4 regions of the Paenibacillus sp. FSL E2-0177 genome follow, and region 1 is predicted to be linked to each of the others. Evidence: riboswitches for the same ligand, from Rfam matches in the RefSeq annotation. Region 1 holds a riboswitch; each other region holds the start of a gene.
The links. Region 1 has a riboswitch for cobalamin ahead of metE (5-methyltetrahydropteroyltriglutamate--homocysteine S-methyltransferase). Riboswitches for the same ligand answer to the same signal wherever they lie in the genome.

Region 1 (2,203 bases):
TTGGTGTAGGTCTTGTACAGTGTTTTTCGTTATGGCCTGGATTTTCACGCTCGGGCTCGACGATTTCTGGTGGCGTACTCCTCGGGATGAGCCATCGTGCCGCTGCTGATTTTACGTTTATTATGGCAGTACCCATCATGGCAGGTGCCAGTCTGTTGTCACTGATGAAAAACTGGCAATATTTCACCATGGATGCATTGCCGTTTTTTATCGCAGGCTTTATTAGTGCCTTCCTATTTGCGCTGTTATCGATGCGATTCTTCTTAAAACTGATCAATCGTATCAAGCTCTTACCGTTTGCTATATACCGTATAATTCTTGCTGCTGTAGTATATTTCGTATTTTTCTAAGTCCGTTATAAGGAATCGATATAACAGAAGCCCCAGTAATCTATTGCAGATTGCTGGGGCTTTCACGTATGATGACATCAGATTAAGACACTCAAATGATGAATGATATCGGAGACAGGTGCTGACCGGAAAATAGTAATTCGGTAGGCTTAATAGGGAAATTCGGTTCGAAGCCGATGCGGTCCCGCCACTGTAACGGAAGAATCTCGAGCAACAGAGGTCACTGGCAATTTACTACTGCTGGGAAGACTGCTCAAGATGTTGACGCCGCTAGCCAGGAGACCTGCCTGTTTCAACAGCACTGCTTCACCTACGGAAGATAGGGAGGTGTTAGACGTTAACCATGGGTATATCATGGGCGTCTTTCCCTTTGACTTTTTTAGGGAAGGGCGCTCTTTTTTATAGGAAAGCAAGTAGCTTTGGAGTTTGAAATAAGAGATGGAAGAGGGAGTGTATCGAGATGACGAATAAAGTAAAAGTAAGCAATCTTGGATATCCGAGAATCGGAAAGAACCGCGAGTGGAAAAAGACACTGGAAGCCTACTGGCAGGGGAAAATAAATGAGGAGCAATTCCGCTCCGAAATGGCAGCAATTCAGCTGCAGCATTTGAAGACCCAGCAAGAGGCAGGAATTGAGCTTATTCCGGTAAATGATTTTACTTTTTATGACCATGTGTTGGATACGGCTGTTATGTTTGGAATTGTACCTCCACGGTACACGTATGATGGCGGCGACATCGGGCTTGATCTTTATTTTGCAATGGCTCGTGGTAATGCTGAGGCTACTGCCTGTGAGATGACCAAATGGTTTAATACGAACTATCACTATATCGTTCCAGAGATCGGCACACAAACACCACGCTTGACTGAAAATAAACCTCTAGCGGCTTATCGTTTTGCTAAATCGCAGGCAGGGATTGAAGGTAAACCGGTACTTTTAGGTCTGTATACCTTCCTTAAGCTGTCCAAAGGTTACGCAGCGGCAGATATCGCCAAGATTGCTGCACGTTTTGTTCCAGTCTATGTTCAACTGCTACAGGAACTGAAGCAAGAAGGGGTAAGCTGGGTACAAATCGATGAGCCAGCGATTGTTACAGGCATAAGTAAAGAAGAATTAACACTGCTTAACTCGATATACACAGAAATTGCCGGCTCCGTGCCGGGCTTGAATATTATTTTACAGACGTATTTCGAAGCTGCTGAACCGTTGGAGGCACTGCTAGAGTTGCCTGTTCAAGGCTTGGGTCTTGACTTTGTGCACGATGGTGGAGCGAATCTGGCTTCTATCGAACGTCTTGGTTGGCCGAAGGACAAATGGCTGGGTGCCGGAATTATTGATGGACGGAACATCTGGCGTTCCGATTTAGACGCTAAGCTGCAACTGGTAGAAAAGCTCAGCGTTCATGTGCCGCTTGATCGTCTTATTCTTCAGCCTTCTTGCAGTCTGCTGCATGTCCCAGTCACCGTTCAAGGTGAGGTGAAGCTGAAGGCGACTGTTAAGAATGCGTTAGCTTTTGCCGATGAGAAGCTTGCAGAGCTTAGTCTGCTCGGAGCAGCCCTCGCAGATAAAGTAGAAGCTTCTAAAGCAGCGCTGGCCGCTAGTCGTGAAGCTATTGCAGCATTCCGCGCACTACCTGAGCGTGGCCGTAAGGATGTGGCGGAGCAAGTGCTTGCACTTGCAGCTTTGCCTGACCAACGCAGTTTGCCTTTTGCTGAACGCTTAAAGGTGCAGCAAGAGAAATGGCAGCTTCCACTTCTGCCAACCACTACAATTGGTAGCTTCCCGCAGACAGTAGAAGTGCGTCAGGCGAGATTGAAATGGCGTAAAGGGGTCTGGAATCAGGAGCGTTATG
Region 2 (2,203 bases), 2.8 Mb from region 1:
AGCGGCGATCTTTTTAATAAGATCTTGGGTCACACGTGGATTGCCCCAGGAGGTTTCATCCTCACCTGTAGCATCTAAAGTATTGCCAAGGTTCCATCCGGGCTGCATTTCGTCTACATAGGATTGGATCTTACTCTTTGGCGCTGCCTTAGCTTGTTGCTCGTCCTTAGTTGCAGCTGCGGCCATGGATGAGAACAGAGAGAGCAGAAGAGCGGTGACAAGTGTCAATGATAAGAAGGATTTCTGGATTCGCGTAGTCATTGAATTCTCCTTTGTGAGATAAATTTAGGATGCTTGGACCTGGCTTTGACGCTGTACTCGGTGGTTAGATGAACACAAACACCTCCAGTTTTATTTTGTAAACGCTTTCTGAATATACCCTAACATAGAATACACTTAGCGAGTACCTTACTAATTTGTGGTAAATTCATATAAGAATTAGTGATTTAAATTAATTTACCCCACAGTTGGATAAAGAAATTATTTGAATAACCCTACTCGTAGAAATTGGTTATTCAATAGGATTATCTCTAGCTGCCCGTTATACAAAAAAGAAATATAACATGACAAAAGCATATATATTAGATATGATGAAGCATGAAAATTTAAAATTAGAAATAGGTGCCAACTATGAATGTTGCGGAAGTACAATCATAGATTGGTTAAATGGAAAGCGGGTGTGAATCCCGCGCGGTCCCGCCGCTGTGAAAGAGGAGTCCTTGCAAAATGCCACTGGGAAACTGGGAAGGCAGCAAGGGTGATGATACTTGAGCCAGAATATCTGCCTTTTTCTGTTACACCATCAAACTCTACGATCGATAGAGAGGTGCTTGAATAGTGTTTGCCAGCTATTATTGTGGTTCACTATCTTAACCTCTTGACGTTTATGTTGAGTGGTTTTTTTGTGGTTATGAGAAAGTTTATTCTGTTTTTTATCATAGGTATGAAGGGAAGGGTTATGGAAAAATGAAGAAAAATAAGTTTTTAGCGTGGTTACTTATTGTAGCTGTATTTATTACGACATTCTCTACAAGTGTAATCCCGGCTCAAGCAGATGGAGCAAGCTCTACCCTTAAAGGGTATGTATCTGTATCCGTGGAGAAATTCACCTTAGGCCAAGGGTATATTAAGGAACCTATTAAAGTTCCGATTTATGAAGGCGATAATGGCGCATCTTTAATAACACGTGCGCTAGGTGATGGGAATTATAGATATTTAGGAAATATAGATAGTGGTTTTTATTTATCAGAAGTTAAAGATAGTGGCAGAAGCGAAGTCAATATTCCACAATATATTTTAGATATGATTTCAGCCGATGGGAATACAGTCGGCACTAAAGCAGACTCAGAGTGGTTAAGTCAGTTTGACTACACCTCCATGTCGGGTTGGATGTATGCAGTAAATAATGTGTTTCCTCCGTTTGGGATGACCGATTATAAGCCTCAAGACGGTGACATCATTCGAACTCAGTTCACCACTTATGGCTATGGTTCTGATCTTGGCGGCTGGGGGGAAATCCCAGTTCAACTTGCCAATAAGGATGCTTTAACTGCGGAAATCGCCGAGATTAACAGTGCCCCTAATAAAGAAACTATTTTGGACAGACCAGTAGTGCAATCGGCAGTTTATGAAGCCTATTCCGTGCTCGAAAACATGGCAAGCTCTCAAATAAGTGTAGATCATGCGCTTGTCGGTCTTAATAATGCATTAGACATAGAACCCCCTGTTATTACAGTAAGTGGCATACAAGATAAACAGGAAGTATCCAATAAAGAAATAAGCTTCAAAGTAGCTGTCACAGACAATGTATATAGTGACATTACTCCAGAAGTGAAGCTGAATGGAGTTACTTTATCACCTGCAAATGGGGAGTACAAAGCTACTCTGAATTCAGGCAGTAATGCAATTACTGTAACGGCTCTTGACGGAGCTGGAAACAAAACAAATGTAACTTATCAGGTTACTTACAAACTGGAAACTACAGTTGCCGTCAAACAACAGTTAGATAAAAACCTTGCTTATATTTTAAATACTGTAAAGAATCCAACGTTTGGAACTGGCAGTGGAGAATGGTCAATCCTTTCTCTGGCCCGGGCGAACTATACAGTACCTAACGGTTATTACGATCTTTATTACAACAATGTAGCAACGAAAATAGCATCAATCATTAAAGAGGATGGAAAACTCGACGCCAATAAAAGCA
Region 3 (2,203 bases), 2.4 Mb from region 1:
AGCCAGCTTCGTCTGCGATGGTACGTCTGCCTGTTACTGTGCCGTGTGCCAGACCTAGCCGAACCAGATTCAGTGTATTAAAGGAAAGGTTGCCCTTCCCAGAGCAATGATTACGCCCAAAACGGTCACCGAGCACTCGGGTTCGGCAGCCCATTGTAGCGAACTCCGTATCAGGATCACTTGGATCATAATACTGCAAGTTGAGCGGAGCGTCCAGATTAGCGAAGTTTGGATATAGTCTGCGCGCAGAACATTCAGCCGCTTTTAGGAACAGTTCATAGTTAGGATCGCCTTGCTGTTGATTGATTCCTTGCTTGCATTTGAAGATTTGAATCGGGAACACTGGTGTTTCTCCGCTGCCAAGTCCGTTCATAGTTGCGGTTAGCAGAGAACTGATCACAAGCTGACCTTCTGGTGAAGTACAAGTACCGTAGTTGATGCTGGTAAACGGTATTTGTCCACCGGATCGGCTGGACATGGTATTCAGATTATGTACCATACTTTCAGCCGCTTGCAGAGTTTCGATTTCGGTTTCCTTTAGTGCAAAACGGAACGCTCTTGGATATAACTCCGCCAGATCGGTCCGGCTCATCGTAATCTCGCCCAAAGATTCATCAGCTTGTCCTTCTTCAAAATAATCCAGACCCTTGCGGAACAGCTTGGCGAAGGATTTGGTTACATAAGGTGCCAGATCATAGTCGAGTTTATTGGCGGATACACCACCATATTGAGCATTTTGCTGGGATTGGAAAATAATCGCTACCAGAGACATAGCTGTCATTATTGAGTTCGGAGGACGAACGCTGCCGTTGCCGGTATTGAAACCTTCACGGAGAAGTTTATCAAACGGGATAAAAATACAGTTCGTCGTTCCAATCGCGTATTGATCCAGATCATGCACATAGACGACATTGTCATCAATAGCCTGCACTAGCTGTGGCGGCATCGTAAAATTGCGGGCGTACCATTTTGAATATTCACTGCCGAACTTGCTCATTTTACCGGAGAAACTCTCTCCATTCAAATTGGCATTCTCGCGCAATAGGTCCATATCCCGACTGTCGATAATATCCCGGCCTAAATCAATGAGCTCTTCTAAAAGAACTTCCCGTGCATTTTCTACTCCATTAAATTGTCTCTCCAACAACGTCATTGTACAGCTCTCCTCTCAGTATAAAAGAAAAACATCTATCATCAAATCCATATATCCATAAGAAGTTGGACTGCTATAAGCAGTCGTATATTTGTTCAGATTACATAAAAAAAGCATCCCCTACCCGAGGATGGCAGAAAATGCCCGATGCGTTATGTAAATATCCACACGGATATTTGCAGAGGTCTCTACGTAGATGACCGCATGCGGACACCATCCCTGTTCCTCGCAGGCATCAATAGTTGGTGTCGTCGAAACAGGTAGGTCTCCTGGCTTCCGTGGGATCTCTCGGCGCCTTCCCAAGGGTGTTCCTAACCCTCAGTGGCATTTGCCGGGAGATGTGGATTCTCAAGCTTCCCAGAAGCTTGAGAAGGCCATCCGGTTACAGTGGCGGGACCGCAGCGGATTCTCACCGCGCTTCCCTATTAAGCTCTAAATCCGGTTAAGGATCAAAGCGCCTGTCTCCACTATATTTTGTTGTCGTTAGATAAAAATAACCCAAGATGTTGTGTTTGTAAACAGTTTTTTAGAAAACCCGCGCGGGGAGCGGGTTCTTTAAAAGTACTCCACAAATGATCCACAGGCTGTCCATAAGTAATCCACAATTGATCCACAGGGAGATGCGAAATGATTCATAAATTGTCCGAAAAGATGCCACAAAGAGTCCATAAATATAGTGCAGATGACCCTAGAATTTGCTCATGAGAAAATACTCTTAGCCCAAAGTCATATTTTGGAGTAATCAGAAGAAATAGAAGAGATAAGGGAGGATAATCTTGCTTAGTTTGTGACAGAGCGGTGGAATTGTTACAATGGAAGGAGACAGCTACTATAAAATTTCGAGGAGGTATTCTCATGCCTATTGCTGAAGTTACAGTTATTCCAATTGGAACAGGCAGCACCAGTCTTAGCAGCTATGTTGCGGATATGCAGCGGGTGCTGAAGACAGTAGAAGGGATTACTTATGAACTTACGTCCATGGGGACGATCATCGAAGGGCCTCTGCAACGCATTTTTGCTGCGGTAGAAGCTTTGCATGAGTCTCCTTTT
Region 4 (2,203 bases), 3.0 Mb from region 1:
GCCCTGAGCCGACCCCTGTTCAGAGTGCAGGCAATATGCTGCCTCCAGCTTCAGTATACTTGAAGGATCAGAGCGTCGAAGGAGATAAGGGGAGCAGCATATTGGTGTTCACCTTCGCAAGTGCAGATGACTGTGTGCAGTTTCAACCGACTGAGATTAGTTTAATGTCTTCGTCTACAGAGATAGATAAAAGCTTTAAGGTCGCTGCCACGAATGGCACTTGTCCAGTGCCGTTAACGGATGGGACGGATGAGGGAAACACCGCTGACGAGTCAGATACCGCTGGCACTACTGGAGGAACAGCAGAAGGTGCAGATGCTACTAATGCTGTAGCTGATGCATCTCCGTCTCCTACGCCTTCCTCTGATACTGAGGACAGCACTGGGTTGCCTTCCGCAACAGCTGTGACTGAAGGTGAACAACCTTCCTATCAGGTTGAGGTTACATTGGAGCCTGGAGTGACAATTCTAGAGAAAAGTATGATCAAAGCCGGAAGATTTACACTGATCGTAGATCCCGACCCTAATATTCCACCAGCTTCTGATTCAAGTGCTGAACCCTCCCCGACTGCAAGTCCGGAAGGAACAGCAGAATAACAAGCTTTCTGAACAGCAATACCTACCGGGAGGTGGTATATTGCTGTTCATTTTTTTTGCTGCCCATACTTAGCTTTTCTATAGACATGCTATGTATTAATAGATATGATTATGGATGTCAAAATAAGATACTACATACTGGAAAAGGTGCAGACTCTATCAATCTAGTCGTCTGCTTAAAAGGGAAGTCCGGTGCAAGAGTCCGGCGCGGTCCCGCCACTGTATGTGCGGAGCGTTTCTTCTATAAGCCACTGCCCCGAAGGTAGGGTGGGAAGGTGAAGAACAGCGATGAAGCATTAGCCAGGAGACCTGCCTTTTTCGTGAGCGTTTCTATTCTTCGTGGGGTAAGAATGTGGAACATATACAGATGGACTGTTGGCAGGAAGCAAGCGCCGCAGCCTCAATTTGTAATCTTCCCTGACCGCCCTCCAAAGGGGCGGTCTTTATGTTATGCGTCTTATTCCCGGCAGTACCCATTCTTATACAGAAAGAGGTTAAACAATGAAGAAAATCATGTCTTCCAAGTTTGTAGCACTTGGGCTGGCCTTATTCATGGTCATTTCAATTCTAGGAACATCTCTTGCTCCGGAGGGACAAATATTTGCAGAAGCGAGCGCTGGCTCCGGTCTGGAGGCAACTGCTGCGGAGCGGATTAATGTTGCGGATGCGACTTATGCGGCTGCAGAATATCTCTTGAAAGGTGGCGTGCAATCGGATTGGCAAGCCATTGGATTAGCGCAAGCAGGGTACAAGCTGCCAGCTAGTTACCATTCAGAGCTTGAGAAAAAAGTAAAGGATGCAGCTGGAAATTTCGCCAATGTAACCGATTATGCTCGAATCGTGCTCGCAGTGAGAGCGATTGGTGCAGATCCTACTAGCTTTGCTGGTAACGGAACGACTCCTGGCTATAATCTGATTGAGAAAATTTATAATAACAGCAAGCTCAGTGAACAGACGCTTAATAATCCGGTATATGCTTTACTTGCGCTGGATTCTGGTAAATATAATATCCCAAGTGACGCGAAATGGACGGCGGATAAGCTCCTTACGGAGATTCTCTCCAAACAGAATCCGGATGGGGGCTTTGCACTAACCTCAGGCGCAAGTGAGCCTGATATGACAGCGATAACCTTGACGGCTCTGGCGGCACATAAAAATAATCCCGAAGCCTACTTAGCAGGGCTACAAGCCGTAGCCTGGTTATCCGCAGCTCAAGATAGCCATGGGGGTTACGGTGACAGTGCTGAAAGTAGCGCACAAGCAATCCTTGGACTCACATCCTTCGGAGTTGATCCTAGTGGATTAGAATACACCAAAAACAAAGTGGATCTAATGGAGAACCTGCTTAGCTATCGTCTAGCTGATGGTAGCTTCACCCATAGCCGTGGTGGAAGCAGTAATGTTCTGGCGACAGAGCAAGGGCTTCAGGCGCTGGTTGCCTATAATTTGCTGTATAAAGGAAGCAACAGTAAGCTATACGATTTTTCCAAATCCTCCATTCAGAGCTCACTCATCTACGCTCCAGTAACGATTGAGGGACCACAGGCCACGTTGGCACAAGGGTACGCCTATGCTGGCAACGCACTTGGAGCGTTAGAGAAGCTGGC

Region 2: linked by a shared signal. The riboswitch ahead of MHI25_RS04290 (S-layer homology domain-containing protein) and the one ahead of metE (5-methyltetrahydropteroyltriglutamate--homocysteine S-methyltransferase) in region 1 are both predicted to bind cobalamin.
Region 3: linked by a shared signal. The riboswitch ahead of MHI25_RS02410 (anaerobic ribonucleoside triphosphate reductase) and the one ahead of metE (5-methyltetrahydropteroyltriglutamate--homocysteine S-methyltransferase) in region 1 are both predicted to bind cobalamin.
Region 4: linked by a shared signal. The riboswitch ahead of MHI25_RS04950 (DUF4430 domain-containing protein) and the one ahead of metE (5-methyltetrahydropteroyltriglutamate--homocysteine S-methyltransferase) in region 1 are both predicted to bind cobalamin.

The regions. Positions count from the first base shown of each region.
Region 1 covers NZ_CP150307.1:5,050,273-5,052,475, reverse strand. Annotated here, with positions in the region: gene MHI25_RS22650 (undecaprenyl-diphosphate phosphatase) at 1-350, shown strand, start outside; cobalamin riboswitch at 450-656, shown strand; gene metE (5-methyltetrahydropteroyltriglutamate--homocysteine S-methyltransferase) at 811-2,203, shown strand, end outside.
Region 2 covers NZ_CP150307.1:954,503-956,705, forward strand. Annotated here, with positions in the region: gene MHI25_RS04285 (cellulase family glycosylhydrolase) at 1-261, opposite strand, end outside; cobalamin riboswitch at 603-804, shown strand; gene MHI25_RS04290 (S-layer homology domain-containing protein) at 967-2,203, shown strand, end outside.
Region 3 covers NZ_CP150307.1:553,001-555,203, forward strand. Annotated here, with positions in the region: gene MHI25_RS02410 (anaerobic ribonucleoside triphosphate reductase) at 1-1,153, opposite strand, end outside; cobalamin riboswitch at 1,395-1,630, opposite strand; gene MHI25_RS02415 (MTH1187 family thiamine-binding protein) at 2,009-2,203, shown strand, end outside.
Region 4 covers NZ_CP150307.1:1,122,546-1,124,748, forward strand. Annotated here, with positions in the region: gene MHI25_RS04945 (glycosyltransferase) at 1-596, shown strand, start outside; cobalamin riboswitch at 725-928, shown strand; gene MHI25_RS04950 (DUF4430 domain-containing protein) at 1,098-2,203, shown strand, end outside.